One region of the Pantoea sp. X-Soil-ISGK-355 genome, then DNA from elsewhere that is predicted to be linked to it. Evidence: predicted binding sites of a transcription regulator. Region 1 holds the regulator's gene; the other holds the start of a gene.
What was found. The regulator CRP, encoded in region 1, controls carbon source genes, mostly activating them, when cyclic AMP is high. The targets are predictions, from matches to a motif close to ATGTGANNNNNNTCACAT.

Region 1 (7,557 bases):
TGCAAACGTCACAGTCCGTTCAAAAGTAAAATCATCGCGTTTCATAATGCTTTTCATGGCCGGACGCTGTTTACCGTTACGGTCGGCGGCCAGCCAAAATATTCTGACGGATTCGGTCCGAAACCGGCGGATATTGTCCACGTGCCGTTCAATGACCTGGATGCTGTAAAAGCGGTCATTGACGATCACACCTGCGCCATTGTGGTTGAACCGATTCAGGGTGAGGGCGGCGTCATGCCTGCGACGCAGGAATTTATGCAGGGACTGCGTGCGCTTTGCGATCAGCATCAGGCGCTGCTGGTACTGGACGAAGTGCAGAGCGGCATGGGACGCAGCGGCAAGCTGTTCGCCTATGAGCATTATGGCGTCCAGCCCGATATCCTGACTTCAGCCAAAGCGCTGGGCGGCGGTTTCCCGGTCAGCGCCATGCTGACCACCAACGAGATTGCTTCAACCATGGCACCGGGCGTGCATGGCACCACCTATGGCGGCAACCCGCTCGCCTGTGCCATTGCCGAAACCGCGCTGGATATTATCAACACGCCGGAGGTGCTGGCGGGCGTAGAGATGCGTCGCCAGCACTTTGTCACGGCGCTGCAGGCTATTGACGCGAAGTATGACCTGTTCAGTGACATTCGCGGCAAAGGTCTGCTGATTGGCGCGGCACTGAAACCTCAGCATGCCGGCAGGTCGCGCGACATTCTGAATGCCGCCGCCGCTGCAGGTGTGATGGTGCTGGTAGCTGGCACCGATGTGATGCGTTTTGCCCCGTCGCTGATCATCGAACCGGCCGACATTGAAGAGGGCATGAGCCGCTTCGCCACCGCCGTCGGCAAAGTGCTTAACGGCTAGCTTAGTTTTTACGTAAGCGTCTGATCAGCCAGCGGCCATGTTGCGGTCGCTGGTTCCACGCCAGCGATGAAATGGTGTACATCACGCTCAGATGATCGAGAATGCGCCGCACATGCTGCTCCACCACAGTAATCGGTCCCTCACTGATGTTTTCCAGGTCATCCAGCAGATTCACCTGTGAGCTTTCACCATCATATTCCAGCCGCTGCTGACACCGCTGCAGCGCAATTTCGCAGGATTGCAGATAGCGTTGAGCCAGCGAGGCGGTCAGCATAGTGTGCTCGCGCGCCAGAATCGTTATCGCATTGATATGCTCGACAATAAACTGACTGTGGGTGACCCAGAGCCGCATATCACTCAGGTAACGGGAGTTGAACGCGGGTTCCTGCATTGCCTGATTCAGTGAGTTAAACAGCGCATTGTGCGCCTGATTAACCTTCACGCGCTGATAAGCCAGTTTCTCTGGCGACTGTTCGTCGCCCAGTAACAGCCGCAGCGCATCCTGATAGGTTTCCAGCGCGTCGTGGGCGTTCTGCCGTAGTAAGCCGCTCTGCCACTGCGGCCACAGCCACAGCATCCCACCAAAGGCGATCAGACAGCCCATCAGCGTATCCATCAATCGCGGCAGCAGAAACTGCGCGCCATTCAGTGACAGCAGTTGCAGCGAGTAAACTGCCGTGACCGTAAAGCCAATCATCGACCAGCCATAGAACTGGCGGGTAAAGCGATAGCTGATAAAGGTTATCGCCAGCATGATCAGCAGCACCAGTGACTCCGGTACCGCGAGCCGCAGCGTAGCGGCCGCGATGACCAGGCCGGCAAAGGTGCCCAGCGCCCGGTGCTGGATACGGACGCGGGTGGCGCTGTAGCCGTTCTGGCTGACGAACATAATGGTCATCAGGATCCAGTAGGGTTTAGGGATGTTGAAGAACAGCGCCAGCGCGCTGCCCAGCATCAGCATCACCGCAAAGCGACCCGCCGTGCGCAGCGACGACGAGCGAAACGAGAGATAACTGCGCAGCGCCGGTAACAGCGGCAGGCGGCGCTGGCGGTCTGCCATCAGATCGCGCTGGTAAAGCGGTTTCTGGGTGCGTAGCACCCGCGCAATGCGGTTGAAGTGATAAAGGCAGAAGTTACCCACCGGATTATCGGGATGCTGATGGGCAATTTTCTCCAGTGCGCCGAGCTGTTTATCCATCGCAAAGCGGTCGGGTAACTGGTGATAAAGAATGTTATCTGCCAGCACCCGCAGCCGGGCCGAGATGGTTTTGGCATTCCAGCGGATCACCGCTTCAGCATGGCTTTGCTCCACCAGCTTCTGGACTTCTTCCGGCCGATGCAGGCTGACCGAGATATGCTCCTGCAGATCGAGGGCCACCTGGAAAGCGCGCGTCAGCCTTTTATGGCTGTGATCGCGGCTTGCCGACAGCATATGCATCTGCTGATAACAGGTGTTAATCAGATCGACCACTTTCTGCTGACGGGCCAGCAGTGGCGGCAGCGCCTTTTCCGGATCGGTCAGCTGCGTCAGCAGGGTGTATTTCGCGTCGCAGTAGTTAGCCAGCTCGCGGTAGATCAGGCTCAGGCTTTCGCGCATTGGCTGCTCTTTCCACAGCCAGAACCAGAACCAGTTAAACAGCCCGTACCACAGCGTGCCGCCGATATAGAGCAGCGGGGTGACATAGATGGGCATGCGGCCAATCAGGCTCAGGGTAAAGATGGCGGCAATCAGGGTGCCGGGCAGCAGACGGCCATGCAGCGGGCTGATCTCACCCGTGACGCCGAGCAGCAAAGGCATAGCGAAGAGGATCAGCGGCAGTGGAATCGCATGCAGGGTGAGCCACTGGATCAGAAAGCTGCCGAGGGCAAACAGGCTACCGCCCACAATCAGACGTTTGAAAAAGCGTTTATGCGGCGTATCGAGACCGGCGATATTGCAGCAGGCGGGCACTAATGAGAACAGCAGACCTTTTTGCAGGTCGCCAGCCAGCCAGCCCAGCGCCACCGGCAGACAGAGCACCAGCGTTTGCCGCAAGGCATAATTGACTTCAGGATGGTAAATGATTCGACGCCACATCGGCCCAACACAAACAATAACGGCGTGATGTTGCCATCACGCCGTGGATGACAGGAATTAGCGGGTGCCGTAAACGACGATGGTTTTGCCGTGTGCGGAGATCAGGTTCTGATCTTCCAGCATCTTCAAAATACGGCCCACGGTTTCACGTGAACAACCCACAATCTGACCAATTTCCTGACGAGTGATTTTAATTTGCATGCCGTCGGGATGCGTCATGGCATCTGGCTGCTTCGCCAGGTTAAGCAGAGTCTGTGCAATGCGGCCGGTAACGTCGAGGAAAGCGAGGTTACCCACTTTTTCAGACGTCACCTGCAGGCGACGCGCCATCTGCGATGAGAGTCGCATCAGGATATCGGGGTTAACCTGGATCAACTGACGGAATTTCTTGTAAGAAATCTCCGCCACTTCGCACGCGCTTTTCGCACGTACCCAGGCGCTGCGTTCCTGACCTTCTTCGAACAGGCCAAGCTCACCAATAAAATCGCCCTGATTCAGGTAGGAAAGAATCATCTCTTTGCCTTCTTCATCTTTAATCAGAACCGCGACGGAACCTTTCACGATGTAGTAAAGCGTTTCTGCTTTTTCACCTTGGTGAATCAGCGTACTTTTGGATGGATACTTGTGAATATGGCAATGGGACAGGAACCATTCGAGTGTAGGGTCTGTTTGCGGTTTGCCGAGAACCATTCGCTATTATCCTCTGTTGTAATCGTGCCCAAAATACAGGGGGCAGTTTTCCCTGTCAGGCGGTGAAAGCTTCAAGCGTTTCCTTTTCAGGAAATTATTCGGGCCGCATCAGGCGCAGTGCGCATCATTCTTCCCGGCTTCGCCATCGGGTGACGAAAAATATTTTCAGCACTGTTTGTAGCACAGCTTTTGCCGACTGTCTTCTGTTGTCTCGCTTCAGCTACAGGCGGATTTCTCTGGATTGCTGTTTACCAGGCGAAAGCGTACTCTGGCGACAAAACAGCGTATTCCGGAGCAAAAATCATGCAGGCAAGAGTGAAATGGGTAGAAGGGCTGACATTCCTTGGAGAATCCTCATCCGGCCATCAGATACTGATGGATGGCAATTCAGGTGATAAAGCGCCCAGCCCAATGGAAATGGTGCTGATGGCGGCAGGTGGATGCAGCGCGATTGACGTGGTATCAATTCTGCAAAAAGGCCGCAACGATGTGGCTGATTGTGAAGTAAAACTGACCTCAGAACGTCGTGAAGAGGCGCCGCGAATCTTTACGCACATCAACCTGCATTTTATCGTGAGTGGCAAAGCGCTCCAGGATAAAGCGGTCTCACGCGCGGTCGATCTTTCGGCTGAAAAATATTGCTCGGTGGCCATCATGCTGGGTAAAGGCGTCAACATTACGCATAGCTATGAAGTGATCGAACTTTAGTAGCCGCAGGGGTTATTGCAGACCTGCTAACTTCACTTCCAGTATCTGATGCAGGTTGCTTTAAGACTGTGCCTGGTCCGGAAATCCGCTTTGAGATTGTGCCTGCGTTGTGAACAGGGTCAGAGCGGTTTGTGTCGGTCCGCTGTCAGATTGTGCCTGCATAGGGAATCCGCGTTGATACTGTGCCTGCGCTGGGAACCGGGTCAGATCGGAAAGTCGCTTAAGCCAATCCCTGGCCGCTCGTCCCGCGCCGTCCCTGGCGCGGGACGCTTTCCTTTTCTGACCCGGTTCCCTGCGTGTTAAGCATTTTCGCTGCTGTCAGATTGATCCTGCATTGGCATTAGTCTGGAAAGGCCCTTTTGACCTCTTACTCTATCCGCTTACCTTCCATCAGCCGCTTCACCAGCGGACCCATGATCAACTCCATCGCCAGACCCATTTTGCCGCCGGGCACCACCAGCGTATTGATGTGCGAGATAAACGAGCCCTGCAGCATTGCCAGCAGGTAGGGGAAGTCGATATCTTCCAGCGCCTGAAAGTGGATCACCACAAAACTCTCATCCAGTGACGGAATGGCGCGGGCTGCGAACGGGTTGGAGGTATCGATGGTTGGAACGCGCTGAAAGTTGATATGGGTGCGTGAAAACTGCGGTGTGATGTAGTTGATGTAATCTTCCATTGAGCGCACCACGGAATCCATTACGGCTTCACGTGAATGACCGCGCTCGCCAGTGTCGCGTACCAGCTTCTGAATCCACTCCAGGTTAACAATCGGTACCACGCCCACCAGCAGATCGACCTGTTCCGCCACGTTGTGCTGCGCTGTCACCACACCGCCATGCAATCCTTCATAAAAAAGAATATCGGTGTTCTGCGGTAGCGGCTGCCAGGGTGTAAAAGTGCCGGGCACCTGATTCCACGGCACCGCCTCATCGTAAGTGTGCAGATATTTACGCGACTGCCCCTCCCCGCTGAGACCATACTCTTTAAAGCTCTGCTCCAGCAGGCCAAAGTCATTGGCTTCCGGGCCAAAGTAGCTGACATGACGTCCCAGATCGCGTGCCTTACGAATCGCCATATCCATTTCAGGGCGGGTAAAGCGGTGAAAACTGTCACCTTCCAGCTCCGCCGCATGCAGGTCAAGCTGCTGAAAAATTTTGCGGAACGCCAGGCTGGTGGTGGTGGTTCCTGCGCCGCTGGAACCGGTCACCGCGATAATGGGATGACGTGCAGACATAGAAAAGCTCCCTGTGAGGTCGGACGATGAGCATTGTTATCATGAAAGGGTGCCGGGTGCATCAGCCACGAAATTCTTTACGCGGCATGATATTGACCGATTCATGCAGTTCCGACCACACCAGCACCACTTCACCGGTTTCCAGCTGGCGTCGCACATCAGCCACCTTGTCCAGCAGGCTACGTTCATGCTCGCCATAGTCAGTGCCTTCACGCAGCACAAAGGTTTCAATCAGATTTTCAAGGGTCTCAGGAGAGACCTGTTGCCAGGGAATAATCACGAGATCAGGTATCCAGAAAAGGGGCGATCCACTGCGGGATGCGCTGTTCCAGCCACATTTCGGGCTGGCGTAACGTCCCGCCGACGAAACCGACGTGGCCGCCGTGTGGTGTCAGTTGATAAGTAATAGTGGCAGATAATTGGCTGCTGTGCGGAATCACCTCATCACTCATAAAGGGATCGTCTTTGGCGTGGATGATTAGCAGCGGTTTCTCTGCGCGTTTGAGCCAGGGCATGGCGCTGGCCCGATGATAGTAATCGGCCGCATCGACAAAACCGTGGGCGCGGGCGGTAATCGCATCATCAAAATCGCGCAGTCGCCGCAGCGCTTTTAACTGCGCCAGATTGACCGGCAGCGTATCCGGCCAGGCGTGCAGTTTGCGGCGGGCATTTTTCTTCAGCTGCGCCAGCAAATAGTATTGATAGAAGCGTGAAAAGCCATGTTCCAGTTTTACGCTACATGGCTCCAGCAGCAGTGGGGCGGAGACAATGACGCCTGCCTCCACTTCGGCAGCTGCGCCCTGCTGGCCCAGCAGGCAGCCCAGCATATTGCCGCCTAGCGAAAAACCGACGGCCACGGTCGGCACCTGGCCCCAGCGGGTACGCAGCCAGTGCAGAAAAAAGCGGGCATCTTCCGTTTCGCCGGAATGATAGATGCGATTGAGCCGGTTGGGTTTGCCGCTGCAGCCGCGAAAATGCATCACTACCGCCAGCCAGCCGCGCGCGCGGCAGATCGCCATCAGGCCATGAATATAGGGGCTGTGAAAGCTGCCCTCCAGCCCATGAAACAGCACGACGCGCGGCTTATTCTGCGCCTGTTGGGGATCTTCGCTCCAGGCGAGATCGACAAAATCGCCATCCGGCAGATCGAGTCGCTGCCAGTAAGGCGCGAACGTGACACGGCGACGCAGCAGGCGCGGCAGCATTGTCTGCAGGTGGGCGTTACGCAGGCTGTCAGGCGGCGTGAACTGCTCGTTTTCCGGTCCGGTAAATTTCATGTGGTAAAAGCTTGTCTGTTCCATATCTCACTGTTAGCTTCGATAAGTTTTTTCTTGCAGGGGTAAGGAGTACCCGATTGTCATGGAACTCAGTCTTTTTTTATCAATGTTGGGCTTTCTTTGGGTCGCGGCGATTACGCCCGGGCCTAATAATATGTTACTCACCGCCTCAGGCGCTAATTTTGGCTTTATGCGCACCATTCCGCTGATGATCGGCATCATGATTGGTATGCAGGTGATGCTGCTGATGGTGGCCTTTGGCGTAGGCGGTCTGATCCTGCTTTATCCTTCGTTGCACCTGGTGCTGAAAATCGCCGGTAGCCTCTATCTGCTCTGGCTGGCATGGAAAATCGCTACCGCCAGTTATGAAAAGCTGGAAACTGACCAGGCGCCGGATGCGCCGATGCCGTTCTGGCAGGGTGGGCTGCTGCAGCTGATCAATCCAAAGGCCTGGCTGATGGCACTGGGCGCGGTCGCCAGCTTCAGTCTGGCCGGTGATGCGTATCGCCATTCGGTGATGGCGATAAGCGTCGGTATGTTTCTGGTTAATCTCGTCTCGGGCGTGATCTGGATGGGATTTGGCGCGATGATCGGCCGCATTCTGCGCAGCCGTCGTGCCTGGAAAATCTTTAACCTCGCTATGGGGCTACTGACTGCGGCCTGCGTGCTGTTAATCTGGCATTAAGTCAGCTGGATGCGCGTTCAACGCGCGTCCA
Region 2 (7,557 bases), 430 kb from region 1:
ACATCTGCGCCACCCGCACCGAGCCCTGCATGGTCCAGAAGTGCGGATCGGCCAGCGGAATGTCCACCGACTGCAGCGACAGGGTATGCCCCATCTGCCGCCAGTCGGTGGCGATCATATTGGTGGCGGTGGGCATGCCGGTCGCACGGCGGAACTCCGCCATCACTTCGCGGCCTGAATAGCCCTGCTCTGCACCACAGGGATCTTCTGCGTAAGCCAGCACATCTTTGAGCTGTTTGCCGAGCATGATCGCCTCGTTGAGCGACCAGGCCCCGTTGGGATCGAGGGTAATGCGAGCTTCAGGAAAACGTTTAGCCAGCGCCGTGACCGCTTCAGCCTCTTCACCGCCGCGCAGCACGCCGCCTTTGAGTTTGAAGTCGTTAAAGCCATATTTCTCATAAGCCGCTTCTGCCAGGCGCACTACCGCATCCGGCGTTAACGCCTCTTCGTGGCGCAGGCGATACCAGTCGCACGGATCGTCTTGCTGATTCTGATAAGAGAGCGAGGTTTTAGTGCGGTCGCCGATGTAGAACAGGTAACCGAGCATCTCAACGCGGTCGCGCTGCTGCCCGTCGCCCAGCAGCGAGGCGACGTTGACGCCCAGGTGCTGACCCAGCAGATCAAGCAGCGCCGCTTCGATGCCGGTCACCACATGAATCGTGGTGCGCAGATCAAAGGTCTGGTTGCCGCGTCCGCCCGCATCGCGGTCGGCAAAAGTACTGCGCACCAGGCTGAGGGTATTTTTGTACTCACCCAGCGTTTTGCCGATCACCAGCGAGGCGGCATCTTCCAGCGTCTGGCGAATTTTCTCGCCGCCCGGGATTTCACCGACGCCGGTGTGTCCGGCGTTATCTTTGATAATCACAATGTTGCGGGTAAAGAATGGCGAGTGAGCGCCGCTGAGGTTCAGCAGCATGCTGTCGTAGCCTGCGACCGGAATAACCTGCATGGCGGTCACTTTCGGTGTTGAACTCATCTCCTGCTCCTTATGCTGTTGTCCGGCCAAATGCCGGGCGCTTGCGGTCAAATGTCCAGCCGGGGACCAGATACTGCATCGCGGTGGCGTCGTTACGCGCACCGGCGGGCAGTGACTGATAAAGCTGATGGGCTTTGTTTACCTGCTCCCAGTCGAGCTCAATGCCCAGACCCGGTGCATCCGGTACGGCAATTTTTCCGTTGCGGATTTGCAGCGGGTTTTTCGTCAGGCGCTGGTCGCCCTCCTGCCAGATCCAGTGGGTATCAATCGCGGTGGGATTGCCCGGCGCCGCCGCACCCACATGGGTGAACATTGCCAGAGAAATATCGAAGTGGTTATTGGAGTGGCAACCCCAGGTGAGGCCCCACTCATCACATAGCTGCGCGACACGCACGGCACCGCTCAGCGTCCAGAAGTGCGGATCCGCCAGCGGAATATCGACCGCATTCAGCATCACCGCGTGGTTCATCTCGCGCCAGTTGGTGGCAATCATATTGGTCGCGACCGGCAGGCCGGTGGCGCGCCGGAACTCGGCCATCACTTCACGCCCCGAATAGCCCTGCTCTGCTCCGCAGGGATCTTCGGCGTAGCTCAGCACATCCTGCATCCCTTTACACAGCGCTATCGCCTCGTCCAGCAGCCAGGCACCGTTGGGGTCGACTGTGATGCGCGCCTCGGGAAAGCGCTGCTTGAGCGCTGCCGCCGTAGCGATCTCCTGCTCGCCGGGGAGCACGCCACCTTTGAGCTTGAAATCTTTAAAGCCATATTTATCCGCAGCCGCCTCAGCCAGCCGCACCACGGCATCGCTCGTCAGCGCTTCCTGATGACGCAGGTGATACCAGTCGTGGCTGGCCTGATCGCCACTGAGATAAGGGAGATCCGTCTTGCGGCGGTCGCCAAGATAAAAAAGATAGCCCAGCACCGTGACTTCATCGCGCTGTTTGCCCGGCCCCAGCAGTTCAGCCACCGGGACGCCCAGACACTGCCCCAGCAAATCAAGCAGCGCCGCTTCCAGCGCGGCCACCGCATTGACACGTAGTTCAAAGGTCCAGGCACCGTTGCCAAAAGTGGTGAAGTCAGCCGACTGATTGCCTTTATGTACCTGCTGCACCAGACGGTTCATTCGCGCAATCTGCTGGCCTTTCACCTGCGGAATCGCCTCCACCAGCGTCTGATAGATGGTGTCACCGCCAGGCGCTTCACCCACGCCGGTGTGACCGGCGCTGTCGGTGAGGACCACAATGTTGCGGGTAAAGCAGGCGTTGTGCGCACCGCCAATATTGAGCAGCATGCTGTCATAACCGGCGACCGGGATAACCTGCATCTCAGTAATCACCGGCGAACTTTGCGTATTCATAATGCATCCTTACCGGGCCAGTTTTTCAGTTCGACACGTTTGATATCGCCCGCAATGACCAGGAAGCTGAAGGCTGCGACAAAGGCATGAATGCCGACATAGATCAGCGCGCCCTCAAAGGATCCGCTGGTGGCAATAATGTAGCCGATGGCGATAGGCGTTACGATGCCGGAGAAGTTGCCGAACATGTTAAACAGACCGCCGCTCAGGCCACTGATCTCTTTCGGCGCGGTATCTGCCATTACCGCCCAGCCCAGCGCACCGATGCCTTTACCAAAGAACGCCAGTGCCATAAAGAACACCACCATCCATTCGGTATCGGTGTAGTTACACATCACCATCGAGATAGAGAGCAGCATGCCGAGCACAATTGGCGTTTTACGTGCGATATTCAGCGAGCCGGTTTTACGCATCAGCCAGTCAGAAATTACCCCACCCAGTACGCCGCCGAGGAAGCCACACACCGCCGGAATCGAAGCAATAAAGCCCGCTTTCAGAATCGACATGCCGCGCGCCTGCACCAGATAGACCGGGAACCAGGTAATAAAGAAGTAGGTTAAGGCGTTAACACAGTATTGACCGAGGTAGATGCCCAGCATCATGCGTGACGTCAGCAGTTGCTTAATCTGGAACCACTTCTCGCTCCAGCTCACTTTGCGGCTATCCTTTTTGACATCCATGTTGATCAGCGCGCCGCCCTGCTCCATGTACTCCAGTTCAGCCTTGTTCACGCCAGGGTGATCGGTAGGATCGTGGATCACTTTCAGCCAGATAAAGCTGAGGATGATGCCCAGGCCGCCCATGAACCAGAACACATGCGCCCAGCCCACTTCAGAGACCAGCCAGCCCATGATGGGGGCGAAGATGACAGTGGCGAAGTATTGCGCCGAGTTGAAGATCGCTACCGCCGTGCCGCGCTCCTGCGCCGGGAACCAGGCGGCCACAATGCGGCTGTTGCCCGGGAAGGAAGGCGCTTCGGCCAGCCCTACCAGGAAACGCAGAATAAACAGCGACATAATGATGCCGAAGCCGCTGAAGATATCTACAAATCCCTGCAGCAGCGTAAACAGCGACCAGGTAAAGATGCTCCAGAAATAGACGCGTTTAGAGCCGAAGCGATCGAGCAGCCAGCCGCCCGGAATCTGGCCAATAACGTACGCCCATGAGAAGGCAGAGAAGATATAGCCAAGTCCGACCGAATCGAGACCGATATCTTTGGACATTGCAGAACCGGCAATCGAAATGGTTGCGCGGTCACCGTAGTTGAATGAGGTGACGATAAATAACATCACCACAATCCAGTAGCGGGCATTGGTGCGCTTCTGCACCGTCTCCGCGGTCTGGCTGAAACTATTCATGATGCACTCCTGAAATATAGCGTGAGCTACATTCGCTCTGACTGCATACACATCGCGTTGGGTATCAGAGAGAAGTTGGGTTAAACACGGCGATCTTGTTGTTCTGGCAAACCTTTATTTATCCATCTGCGAGGTGGCAGCTAATGCGCCTCGGTAACCTCTTCAGATGAGTAATACGTCGTGACAGATAACCTGACTTTGGCTAACGGAACCCAGTATAAGAACAGCCTGAAGCGAGCACATTGGCACATCGCCCTGGAATAACGCCGGTGAAGAAGTGATTGTATTGCGGATGCACAAAACCCTGCGGGATGGCTCACGAAAGCGGCAAATAAACGAGCGAAAACCCCCTCAGGTAACGCTTTCTCCCGCTGTTTGTGAGGCTCTTCACTTGCTTCTGGATAATCGCCTCAAAATCATAAGGCGACTTGCCTCAATGGTGGTCATTTGCACAATGCGCGCCCCACGCCGCCTCCCTATACTGAAGATGGCAAACAATCGTGTGACAGGTCAGAACATTACAGCGTGCCGCACAAGTACGGCACGACAGACGGGAAGGTGAGCGATGTACCCAAACACAGATGAACAACCGCTCTATATCAAAGTCCATGAGCACGACAATGTGGCGATTGTGGTTAACAGCCTGGGTCTGCCGGCTGGCACGCAGTTTGCGGATGGCCTGACACTCACGGAGCATGTGCCACAGGGCCACAAAGTGGCGCTGCGCGCAATTAACCAGGGCGCAGAGATCGTGCGTTATGGTGAAGTCATCGGCTATGCATTACGGGATATTGCCCAGGGCAGCTGGATTGATGAGTCGCTGGTCGCGCTGCCGGAAGCGCCTCCGCTGGCGAGTCTGCCGTTAGCCAATCAGGTTCCGCCTGAATTGCCGCAGCTGGAAGGCTATACCTTTGAAGGTTATCGCAATGCGGATGGCAGCGTCGGCACGCGTAACCTGCTGGGGATCACCACCAGCGTCCACTGCGTGGCCGGTGTGGTGGATCATGTCGTACAGATCATTGAACGGGATTTGCTGCCGCGCTACCCGAATGTGGATGGCGTGGTCGCGCTCAACCACCTTTATGGCTGCGGCGTGGCGATTAATGCACCCGCGGCGGTAGTGCCGATTCGCACCATTCATAACCTGGCGCTGAATGCTAATTTCGGTGGCGAAGTCATGATCGTCAGCCTGGGCTGTGAGAAGTTACAGCCGGAGCGTCTGCTGACCGGCACGCCTGACGTGCAGGCGATTTCGCTGGACGATCATGACATCGTGCGTTTGCAGGATGAGAAGCTGGTCGGTTTTGGTGCGATGGTAAATGAGATTCTGCAGGTAGCGGAGCGTCATCTCCAGCGGCTGAATCAGCGCCAGCGTGAAACCTGTTCCGCAGCAGAACTGATTGTCGGTATGCAGTGCGGTGGCAGCGATGCGTTCTCGGGCGTGACGGCGAATCCGGCAGTGGGTTTCGCGTCCGATCTGCTGGTGCGCTGCGGTGCGACGGTGATGTTTTCGGAAGTCACTGAAGTGCGTGATGCGATTCACCTGCTGACGCCACGGGTGATTAACCAGGAAGTCGGTAAGCGCTTACTGGAGGAGATGGCCTGGTATGACAACTACCTCGACCAGGGCCAGACCGATCGCAGCGCGAATCCGTCGCCGGGCAATAAAAAAGGCGGGCTGGCGAACGTGGTGGAAAAAGCGCTGGGGTCGATCGCTAAATCGGGGCGCAGCGCCATTGTTGAAGTGCTGTCGCCCGGCCAGCGGCCCACGCGGCGTGGATTGATCTACGCGGCGACGCCCGCCAGCGATTTTGTCTGCGGTACGCAGCAGCTGGCGTCCGGTATCACGCTACAGGTTTTCACTACCGGTCGCGGAACGCCTTACGGTCTGGCTGCAATTCCGGTCATCAAGATGGCGACGCGTAATGCGCTGGCAGAGCGCTGGCACGATCTGATGGACATCAATGCCGGGACGATTGCGACCGGTGAAGAGAGTATTGAACAGGTGGGCTGGCGGTTGTTTGAGTTGATTCTGGACATTGCCAGTGGCAGGAAGCAGACCTGGTCCGATCGCTGGGGTATCCGTAATCAGCTGGCGGTGTTTAACCCGGCACCGGTGACCTGACCGCGCCGTGCACACACGCCAGGCTTATCCTTAGCTCCTAAAGCAGAGATAAGCCTGGCGTGGTCATCAGAACTGCGCGCCCCAGGCTTCAACCCATGGAGAAGTCACCGCTTCCGGCTCAGGATTTTCGGTGGCATCAACCAGTAACACTTCACCGACCCGCTGTGCGCCCTGCTCCTGCAGCAGCGCATCGAAAGTTTTACCCGCGCCACAAAAATGGTCATAACTGCTGTCACCCAGCGCAATCACGCCGTAGCGCAGCGCGGGCTGATGACCCAGCTTATCTTTAACCGCATGGAACAGGCCTGAAATCGTGTCGGGAAAATCGCCCTGTCCGGTGGTTGAGGTGACAATTAACGCCACGTCGCTGGCATAGTTCTGCCAGTCTGCCAGCGTCGGATCGTCAAACACGGTGACGCTGTGACCCTGCTGCTGCAGAAGGGGCTCCGCTTCTTCCGCTACCAGCAGCGCATTGCCGTATACTGTCCCTACAAAAATGCCAATCTTTGCCATCTGCTTTCTCCCTTATTCTGAAACGTTATCCTGTCCTGGCGCTGCGTTAAACTCAACCCGCGGCACCTCAGGAATGCGATCCTGCCAGCCAAACTGGTTCATCACGTTCTGCCAGACGCCATCCAGCCCGGCGCGGATCAGTAAAGGTTCACCGGTCACCGGATGGGTGAGTGCCAGGCTGCTGGCGTGCAGCATCAGCCGGTTAGCGCCAAAGTGTTCAGCGGCACCCCGGTTCTGGCGCAGATCGCCGTGCGCCGAATCGCCAATAATCGGATGACGCAGGTGCGACATATGACGACGCAGCTGATGCTTGCGGCCGGTTTTAGGGGCCATTTCAACCAGGCTGTAACGCGAAGTAGGATAGCGGCCAATGCCGACCGGCATCTCGACCGTCGCCAGTGACTGATAATCGGTGACGGCGGGCTGTGCGGCGCGCGCTTCCGTGGCGTGCCTGTCAGCGATTTTATCCAGCTCTTCCACCAGCGGATAGTCGAGCGTTCCGCTGCTTTCCAGCCAGCCGCGTACCACAGCATGATAGGTTTTCTGCATCTGATGCTGTTCGAACTGCAGGGAAAGCAGACGACCGACTTCGCTTGAAAGCCCCATCAGCAGTACGCCTGAGGTGGGTTTGTCCAGGCGATGCGCGGTAAACACATGCTGTCCAATCTGATCGCGAACGGTCTGCATTACGAACACCGTTTCATGACGATCCAGCCAGCTGCGATGAACCAGCCAGCCGCTGGGCTTGTTGACAGCAACCAGCCACTCATCCTGATAGAGTATCTCCAGCATCAGTGGGCTGCATCCTTGATCAACGCGTCAAGCTGACGCAGGGTCAGCAGTAGCGGTGCAATGCCGGGCTGGTCAGGCACCAGCGCCACCTCGTAGTAGGGAGCAACGGCAAAATTTTGCGGTAAAGGATGCTGAGCCGCTATCAGGGCATGCATCCGCGGAACCAGCACCCACTGGAGCCACTGCAGCGGCTCCAGCGTATCCAGGCAAAAGGGTTCACGGCTCTCGAGCGCGTCTTCGGCCGGAGGGGTACTCTGCCAGAGATGGTGCTCACGCATCACCGCTTCCAGTTGCTCCAGCCGTTGTGTAATCAATTGTTCAGGCGTCATGCGCCACCTCCGGCAAGCAGTCAAAAAGGGGCGGCAAGCATATCACTTGTTGGCACAGGCACAAAAAAAGGGAGCACTGTATAAACAGTGCTCCCGGTTCGTTTGCA

Region 2: a site for CRP is predicted at 4,067-4,084, ahead of garD (galactarate dehydratase). Genes of this name have one in related genera too.

What each region holds. Positions count from the first base shown of each region.
Region 1 covers NZ_AP035971.1:3,671,742-3,679,298, reverse strand. Annotated here, with positions in the region: gene argD (bifunctional acetylornithine/succinyldiaminopimelate transaminase) at 1-852, shown strand, start outside; gene AC6I8J_RS16965 (YccS/YhfK family putative transporter) at 854-2,929, opposite strand; gene crp (cAMP-activated global transcriptional regulator CRP) at 2,987-3,619, opposite strand; gene AC6I8J_RS16955 (OsmC family protein) at 3,923-4,327, shown strand; gene AC6I8J_RS16950 (phosphoribulokinase) at 4,695-5,564, opposite strand; gene AC6I8J_RS16945 (YheU family protein) at 5,626-5,844, opposite strand; gene AC6I8J_RS16940 (hydrolase) at 5,849-6,865, opposite strand; gene AC6I8J_RS16935 (LysE family translocator) at 6,924-7,526, shown strand; gene AC6I8J_RS16930 (LacI family DNA-binding transcriptional regulator) at 7,528-7,557, opposite strand, start outside.
Region 2 covers NZ_AP035971.1:3,244,019-3,251,575, forward strand. Annotated here, with positions in the region: gene gudD (glucarate dehydratase) at 1-976, opposite strand, end outside; gene AC6I8J_RS14855 (enolase C-terminal domain-like protein) at 987-2,333, opposite strand; gene AC6I8J_RS14860 (MFS transporter) at 2,330-3,691, opposite strand; gene garD (galactarate dehydratase) at 4,257-5,816, shown strand; gene AC6I8J_RS14870 (flavodoxin) at 5,883-6,329, opposite strand; gene truC (tRNA pseudouridine(65) synthase TruC) at 6,342-7,121, opposite strand; gene AC6I8J_RS14880 (YqcC family protein) at 7,121-7,450, opposite strand.